Linked DNA regions of Fodinicurvata sp. EGI_FJ10296. The protein of the gene in region 2 binds, or shares a complex with, the protein of the main gene of each other region. Links are inferred from orthologs where the notes say so. Each region holds a gene or a part of one and is shown on either strand. Other genes may lie near its edges.

Evidence for each region. The genes of interacting proteins can lie anywhere in the genome.
Region 1: the proteins of secA (region 2) and secY are in contact, whole or in part, in a crystal structure (PDB 3DIN), measured with the Thermotoga maritima proteins. The link is inferred for Fodinicurvata sp. EGI_FJ10296 from one-to-one orthologs. Residues at the interface, in WP_004082002.1 of Thermotoga maritima: Glu261, Ala262, Arg263, Lys300, Ala301, Arg302, Thr303, Ile304, Ile305, Leu323, Tyr324, Asp325, Pro326, Val329, Ser330, Tyr333, Ile336, Lys340, Phe345, Val349, Glu363, Phe364, Tyr374, Ser375, Gly376, Gly377, Glu393, Ile395, Thr482, Ser483; in WP_004081795.1 of Thermotoga maritima: Glu108, Gly109, Glu110, Glu111, Ala236, Glu237, Arg238, Arg239, Ile240, Thr241, Ile242, Gln243, Tyr244, Ala245, Arg246, Arg247, Val248, Thr249, Gly250, Arg251, Arg252, Val253, Tyr254, Gly256, Ala257, Ser258, Thr259, Tyr260, Leu261, Pro262.

What each region holds. Positions count from the first base shown.
Region 1 is NZ_JBFCVL010000007.1:112,060-115,731, forward strand. What follows is about bases 1-2,948. They hold secY (preprotein translocase subunit SecY), read right to left. Parts: upstream 2,174-2,948; coding sequence 827-2,173; downstream 1-826. Other genes in these bases: ABZ728_RS16335 (adenylate kinase), read right to left, coding at 168-827; rplO (50S ribosomal protein L15), read right to left, coding at 2,259-2,753; rpmD (50S ribosomal protein L30), read right to left, coding at 2,779-2,948. Outside these bases: more of rpmD, read right to left, coding at 2,949-2,976; rpsE (30S ribosomal protein S5), read right to left, coding at 2,969-3,550; rplR (50S ribosomal protein L18), read right to left, coding at 3,566-3,672. UniProt on the Escherichia coli protein: The central subunit of the protein translocation channel SecYEG. Consists of two halves formed by TMs 1-5 and 6-10.
Region 2 is NZ_JBFCVL010000002.1:517,825-522,634, forward strand. The notes cover bases 53-3,413. They hold secA (preprotein translocase subunit SecA), read left to right. Parts: upstream 53-447; coding sequence 448-3,213; downstream 3,214-3,413. In the rest of the region: ABZ728_RS05795 (AbrB family transcriptional regulator), read left to right, coding at 3,581-4,654; ABZ728_RS05800 (outer membrane beta-barrel protein), read right to left, coding at 4,677-4,810. UniProt on the Escherichia coli protein: Required for protein export, interacts with the SecYEG preprotein conducting channel.

The DNA.
Region 1 (3,672 bases), on a different replicon or contig from region 2:
GGGGCGCAGGCGGGGCCTAATGGCGCCCATTCCTCCACACCCGGGCCCGAGAAGTTGGCGGAGTATAGCGGCACTCTGCGGCGAGTCAACCATACCAATCGCGACGCTGTTCGGAGCCCTATGGTCAATGAATAACAACCCGCAATCGTTACATATCGTCACCGACGTTAAGCAAGTTTCTCCTGAGGGAGGCAGGCGACGATCTGCGAGAACACCTCGTCCATCGAAGCCATGCCATCTACCGCCTTGAGAAGTCCTCGCTCTTGATAATAGGGAAGAATGGGTGCCGTCTGATCATGAAAGAGCTGAAGCCGTGCTCGAACGGTCTCTTCGGTATCGTCTGCTCGACGATCGAACTTCGTACCGCCACAAACGTCACAAACGCCTTCGACCTTGGGGCGATGGAAGAAATCATTGTAGCCCGCGCCGCAGGAAGCGCAGGTAAACCGGCCAATGACCCGTTTCACGAGGGCTTCATCATCCACAGCCATTTGAATCACGGCATCCAACATCAGCCCTTTGCGGGCCAACATTGCATCGAGACTTTCCGCCTGCGCAACGGTCCGCGGAAAACCGTCAAGGATAAACCCGTTGCGACAATCCGGCTGGTCGATTCGATCGGCAATCATCCTGACCATGATTTCATCAGAAACCAGTTCGCCAGCATCCATAACCGCCTTGGCCTTCAGGCCAACCTCGGTTCCTTCGCGGACGGCCGAACGCAACATGTCGCCGGTCGATAACTGCTTTAAGCCAAAAGCCGTTTCGAGCCGTTTAGCCTGCGTTCCCTTGCCCGCTCCAGGTGGGCCCAGAAGGATAAGGTTCATTAGCGTCTCCCTCGTAACTTCGCCTTCTTGATCAGACCCTCATACTGATGCGCCATCAAGTGCGAATGAATCTGCGCGACAGTGTCCATCGTCACAGTGACGATAATCAAGAGGCTTGTTCCTCCAAAATAAAACGGTATCGAATATTGCGAGATCAAAATTTCCGGAAGGAGGCATACCAAAGCAAGATACAGCGCTCCAACCGTCGTCAGTCTCGTCAACACATAATCGATATAAGCGGCGGTATTTTTGCCCGGTCGGATCCCGGGGATAAACCCTCCATACTTTCGAAGGTTCTCCGCGGTTTCTTCGGGATTGAAGACAATGGCCGTATAAAAGAAGCAGAAGAAAATGATCAGCGCCATGTACAGGGCTATGAACAACGGCTGACCGTGCTCCAGAGACGCAGCGATCGGCTGGACCCAGCCGCCGGCCGCATCGGCGCCCGAAAAGCCAATCAGCGTCGCCGGTAACAGCAGGAGCGCCGACGCGAAAATCGGCGGAATGACGCCTGCAGTATTCAGTTTCAGCGGCAGATGGCTGCTTTCACCGCCAAACATCCGGTTGCCAACCTGCCGCTTCGGATACTGGACAATCAGACGTCGCTGTGCGCGTTCCATGAACACAATGAACGTAATAACAGCCACAACCATCACCAGCATGAACATTATGAACAGCGTGGACAGCGCACCGGTACGGCCAAGCTCCAGCGTACTCACCAGTGCTCTCGGCAACTCCGCGACGATCCCGGCAAAGATGATAAGCGAGATGCCGTTTCCAACACCTCGGCTGGTGATCTGCTCACCCAGCCACATCAGGAAGACGGTACCCCCGACAATGGTAATGACCGTCGTAAGACGGAAATACCATCCGGGATCGATCACGGCCGACGCCCCTGTTGCGGCCCCCATTCCTTCCATACCGACCGCCAGGCCATATGCCTGAACCGTCGCCAGCGCCACAGTCCCGTACCGGGTGTACTGGTTGATCTTCTTCCGACCGCTTTCACCCTCCTTCTTGAGCTGCTCGAGCGTCGGGTTCACGGCAGTCATCAATTGCATAATAATGGATGCAGAAATATACGGCATAATATTAAGTGCAAAGATCGACATCCGCCCCAGCGCGCCACCGGCAAACATGTCGAGCATGCCCAGAATGCCGCCCGCTTGAGCGCTGAAGAGCTGATCCAGAGCGACCGGATCGATTCCGGGTATCGGCACATAGGTCCCGAAGCGGTATATGATCAACACGCCTAGCGTGAACCATATCCTCTTTTTGAGTTCGGTTGCCTTTGCAATGGCACCGAAGTTCAAATTGGACGCCAACTGTTCAGCGGCTGATGCCATGATGACCTCTAGTCCTTAACGCGGCAAGGCCGGAACACGAACGATCCGGCCTTGCCAATTCCAACCGTTGCCAGGTTCGACACCGTCACTCGGCAACTGAATCGATTTTCTTCGACACAGCAGTGACAGTTACCGCACCACCCGCCTTCTCGACGGCTTCGATGGCGCCTTTGGAAGCACCGTCCGCCGAAATGGTAATCTTGCTTGTAACTTCACCTTTCGCCAGCAGACGAAAAGCAACTTCCTTCGGGCGAAGAAGTCCGGCGGCCTGAAGAGCTTCGACGTCCACGGTCTTTGAAGCGTCGAGTCGACCTGCATCCAGCGCTTTTTGAATCGAGCCCAGATTAACGATCGGATACCGGCGGGAAAAATTCGCATTGTTGAAGCCGCGTTTCGGCAGACGCCTGTAGATCGGCATCTGGCCGCCTTCGAAGCCGCTCATTGCGACACCGGACCGCGACTTTTGTCCCTTGACGCCACGCCCGCCGGTCTTGCCCTTGCCGGAACCGATACCTCGGCCGACGCGGATCCGGTCACGAGTAGCACCCGGATTGTCCCGGAGTTCGTTCAACTTTACCATTTTCAGTCTCCTGTCGCCGATCCGCTTAAATAGCGGATTCGACTCGCACCAAGTGCTTCACCTTTTCGATCATCCCTCGAACCGCCGGCGTATCTTCCAGTTCACGGGTTCTCTGCAACTTATTGAGGCCGAGACCGATCAAGGTTTCGCGCTGATCCTTGCGCCTGCCAATCGGGCTACCGGTCTGCGTCACCACCACGGTGCCGACGGATTTATCACCCATTGCTCGCCTCCGCAGCAACAGCATCGCCGCCTGGTTGCGGCTCCCGCTTGCCGATGATTTCACTGACCCGCTTGCTACGGCGAGCCGCTACCATTCGAGGGCCCTCAATCGCTTTAAGCGCCTCGAAAGTGGCCTTTATCATGTTGTGCGGGTTAGACGATCCAAGTGATTTCGCAACGACATCGTGAACGCCGAGCGCTTCGAAGATCGCACGCATCGGCCCACCCGCGATCACGCCGGTGCCCTGTGGCGCCGATCGAAGAACGACGTCTCCGGCACCAAACTGCCCCACCATATCATGGTGGAGTGTCCTGCCCTCGCGCAGCGGGACGCGAATCATGCTGCGCTTCGCCTGTTCGGTCGCCTTGCGGATGGCCTCCGGTACTTCCCGGGCCTTGCCCGATCCGTACCCGACGCGACCGCGCCCGTCACCGGCGACAACCAGAGCAGCGAAACCAAATCTGCGACCGCCCTTGACCACCTTTGCCACGCGATTGATGTGCACCAGCTTTTCGATGAGCTCGGCATCATCACGGTCGCGGGAATCTCTGTCTTGTCTTGGGTTGCGTGCCATGCGCCCAAGCCCTCCCTAAAAGTCCAGACCGGCGTCGCGCGCGGCATCTGCCAGCGCCTTCACCCGGCCGTGATAAATGTAACCGCCTCGGTCAAAAACAACCTGCTTGACGCCCGCCGCCG
Region 2 (4,810 bases):
GCAGAACCGGGACCCCGAGCAGCAGCTCTCCCAATTAGAAGCGCGAACCGGGGCCACAGGAGCCCAGTTCGCATTTGACAGACCGGAAAGTTACTGCGCGAGGCCCCGGGTCTGCAGCGCGTCACTCCCGTGCCGCGCTGCGCCCGGGGCGATCAGGAGGGAGGAGGCGCTGCACGGACGATCTGTGAATCGCGCAGGTAGCGATCTGAGACTGGACCGACAACATCGAATGGCCGATTGGCACATGGGTGCGTTTGCATTATGGTGCCGCAACCTTGTCGCGGGTCTTCGCCGTCGACCATATGCGCCACGACAACAGCGCGGCGGCATTCGCCGGTCGGCACAAGGGAACAGCGGCCGCTTCGGCGCGTATTGAAACGCGGCGGAGGGGCACTTACGTCTGCTAGGCTTTAAGCGGTGATAGCGCCGCAATACTCCGAGGGTTGCATGTTCGGTGGGATTGTCCATAAATTCTTCGGCTCCGCCAACGATCGCGTCGTCAAGAGCTTGCAGAAGGATGTCGCGCGCATAAACGCGCTCGAACCATCCATGGAAGCGATGAGCGACGAGGCGCTGAAGGACCAGACACGGCTCTTCCGGGAGCGTTTGGATAAAGGCGAAACGCTGGACGATCTGCTTCCCGAGGCGTTCGCCACGGCGCGGGAAGCATCGAAGCGTGCGCTCGGATTGCGTCCGTTCGACGTCCAGCTCGTCGGCGCGATGGTGCTCCATCAGGGCAAGATCTCCGAGATGAAGACGGGCGAGGGCAAGACCCTCGTCGCCGTGCTGGCCGTCTATCTGAACGCCCTGACGGAAAAAGGCGTCCACGTCATCACGGTGAACGACTATCTGGCCAGCAGGGACAGCGACTGGATGGGCCGGATCTACGGTTTCCTGGGGCTTTCGACCGGCTGCATCGTCCACGGCCTCAGCGACGAAGAGCGCCGGGCCGCCTATGCGGCCGACGTCACCTATGGAACCAACAACGAGTTCGGCTTCGATTATCTGCGCGACAACATGAAGTTCCGGCTTGAGGAAATGGTCCAACGGTCGTTCAATTTCGCCATCGTCGACGAGGTCGACAGCATTCTCATCGACGAAGCCCGGACGCCGCTCATCATATCGGGCCCGGCACAGGACACTTCCAATCTCTATGTCGCAATCGACAAACTGATCCCGTCCCTGGGCGAAGGCGATTACGAGATCGACGAAAAATCGCGCACGGTGAACCTTACCGAAGAAGGTCAGGAGAACGTCGAACGCCTCGCCGAGGAGGCCGGCTTGCTCAGTCCCGGCGGTCTTTACGATATCGGCAACGTGAACGTCGTCCACCACGTCAATCAGGCCCTGCGCGCGCACCGGCTGTTCCAGCGCGACAAGGATTATGTCGTCAAGGACGACAAGGTCATCATCGTCGACGAATTCACCGGCCGCATGATGGAAGGCCGCCGCTTCTCCGAGGGCCTGCACCAGGCGCTGGAAGCCAAGGAAGGCGCCCAGATTCAGCGCGAGAATCAGACGCTCGCCTCGGTGACTTTCCAGAACTTCTTCCGCATGTATCCCAAGCTCGCCGGCATGACCGGCACCGCCATGACGGAAGCGTCCGAATTCGGCGAAATCTACGGCCTCGAAGTCGTGGAGATTCCGACCAATGTGCCGGTACGGCGCAACGACGAGGATGACGAGGTCTACCGGACCCTCGACGAGAAGAACAAGGCGATCATCGAGACCATCGCCGATGCCCATCAGCGCGGACAGCCGGTGCTGGTCGGAACGGTGTCAATCGAGAAGTCCGAGCAACTGGCTGCCGCGCTGCAGAAGCACGAGGTGCCACACAATGTCCTCAATGCCCGCTTCCACGAGCAGGAAGCCTATATCATTGCACAGGCGGGCCGGCCCGGCACGGTGACCATCGCGACCAACATGGCCGGGCGCGGTACCGACATTCAGCTCGGCGGCAATCTGGATATGCGCATCGCCCAGGAAGCGGCGACCCTGATCGACGAGACGGCCCGCAACGCCAAGACCGAAGAAATCAAGGCCGAGATCGCCGAAGCCCGCCAACAGGTGCTCGATGCGGGTGGTCTCTTCGTTGTTGGAACCGAACGCCACGAAAGCCGGCGGATCGACAACCAGCTTCGCGGCCGTGCCGGCCGTCAGGGTGACCCGGGGCGTTCGCGCTTTTTCCTGTCACTGGAAGACGACCTGATGCGGATTTTCGCATCGGACAAGCTTGACGGCATGCTGCGCCGACTCGGTCTCCAGGAGGGTGAGGCGATCGTCCACCCCTGGATCAACAAGGCACTGGAAAAGGCGCAGTCCAAGGTCGAAGCCCGCAACTTCGACATCCGCAAGAACCTGCTGAAATTCGACAACGTCATGAACGATCAGCGGCGTGTGGTCTATGATCAGCGGCGCGAGATCATGCAGGAGACCGACGCCAAGGCGACCGTGGATGCCATGCGGCACGAGGTCATCCAGGACATGGTGCGCAAGGCGATTCCGCCCAACACCTACGCGGAACGCTGGAATATCGAGCAGCTCGGCGAAGACATTCGCCGCGTTCTGGCGCTTGATCTGCCGGTGACGGAATGGGCGGCGGAAGAAGGCATCGCCGAAGAGGAAATCGAGGACCGCGTCCGGGAAGCGTCCGACAAGAAAATGGCCGACAAGGAAGAGGCCTACGGCGCGGAAATCATGCGCATGGCCGAGAAAAGCCTGCTTTTGCAGATTCTCGACCAGACATGGAAAGACCACCTGCTACAGTTGGACTACCTTCGCCAGGGCATTTCACTGCGCGCCTATGCGCAAAGGGACCCTTTGCGGGAATATCAGACCGAAGCTTTCGAGATGTTCCATGCGATGCTGGCGCAGCTTCGCGAGTCAGTTACGCGTGTTCTCAGCCATGTCGAACTGCGCGTCGGCAAGCCGGACGATGCCATTCCGCAGCGGCCGCGCCAGCCGATGCAGGAGACCCGCACCGACCCCGCCATGGCCGGCGGCATTCCGGGACCGGGCGAAGCCGACCAGGCCGCCGCGCGTGCGGCGGGCGCCGCTGGCGCTGGTGCTGCAGCAGCCGGCGGTTCCGCGTCGGGCGGACAGGCCGCATTCGACGCCGAAGATCCGGCGACATGGGGCAAGGTTGCCCGCAATGCCCCCTGCCCTTGCGGATCGGGAAAGAAATACAAGCACTGTCACGGGGCAGTCGACTGACCTCGAAGCACTATCGGCGCCCTTGAATTTCCGACCCCGGATGCGCCGCGGTCGCGCTTCGCGCGCAGGAAGTTGCCGAGCGCAATCCCGGGCGCGTCACTACGTGCCGCGCTCGGGAATTGGCGAGGGCGGAGACGGCAAGGCGGCTCCCCAATTTCCCTTTACCGGACGAGATGCGGCACGGAGTGTCGCTTCGAAGATCCGGGGACAATACTATCAACGTTCACCCGGCTCGCGCGATGCGCCAGCGCATATTGCGGTCGTATTGCCGAGAATAGCTTGGTATACCATAGCATCCTGAACCGGACCGGCAGGCCATGAACGGCTGAACCGGTTCGACGGCCCACAGCCAAGGGGCATCCGGGATATGGATTATCGATACATTGTCCGCATGCTCGGCATATATGTCGGGGCGATCTGCGCGGGCTGGATTACCGCCGCGCTCAACGTGCCGCTGCCATGGATGATCGGGCCGATGGTGTTCGCATCGGCGCTCGGCTTGTCGGGCTTTTCCATTCGTGTACCGACGATAACGCGCCCGATCGGTCAGACGGTGGTTGCGGCGACCGTCGGCCTGTCCTTCACCCCGGTGGCGGTTGCGGCCATTGCCGACTGGATAGTCGCCATGATTGCCGTCGCCGTCCTGACCGTCGTCGCCGGATTTCTGGTTGCCGCCGTTCTGATGCGGCTGACCCGCATCGACGTGATTTCCGCCAGTTTGGCCACCATCCCGATCGGTCCGGTCGAAACTGCCAATCTGGCCGTCCGTCACGGCGTTGCGCCGGGGCCCGTCGCCTTCGCGCAAACGTTACGCATCATGCTGCTCGTGCTCCTGGTGCCGCCGGTGATCGTCGCTCTCGACGGCAGCGTTCAGGACCCGATGGCGACGCTGCGCGATGCCAACGTCGACCTGTTGGGCGGTCTGCTGCTGATAGCAGCCGCCACCGCCGGCGGATGGGTCGCCAAGCGTCTGAAAGTCTCCAATCCGTTCTTTCTTGGCCCGCTTGCCGGATCGGCATTGGCCGCGGCATTGTCACTTCCCGTTTCGGCGCTGCCTTTTGTCGTCCTATCGGCTGCACAGATCCTGTTGGGCGTATGGCTCGGCGCCATGTTCGACCGGACCCTTTTTTCGAAATCGAAGAGTTTCGTCCCGGCGGCGTTTCTGTCGACGTTCCTGCTGATCATAGCCTGCACCGCGATGGCCCTGGGCGTGAGCGCCCTGACCGGCATCAGCTGGACGACAATGGTGCTGGCAACCGCCCCTGGCAGCGTGACCGAGATGGCGCTGACCGCAAAGATACTGGAGGAAGGCGTCGCCCTGGTAACGGCGTTTCACCTGACCCGCATCTTCATCATCCTGCCCCTGGCACCATTCATCTTCTCGCTGACTGCCCGGGTGGCAGCGCACTATGGTTGGCTGCCGACGGTCAAGGCACCCTGACGCCGACGGACCGCTGCTCGTCCTAAAATGCGTAGCGCAGGGACGTCATCGCGGCGTGGCTGGCGAGATGAGCTTCGGTGGCGTCGATGTCGATGGTCACATCGAATGTTTCCCGAACGACGTTCAGCGGACCGGGATCGGTCTGAACCCGTCCAT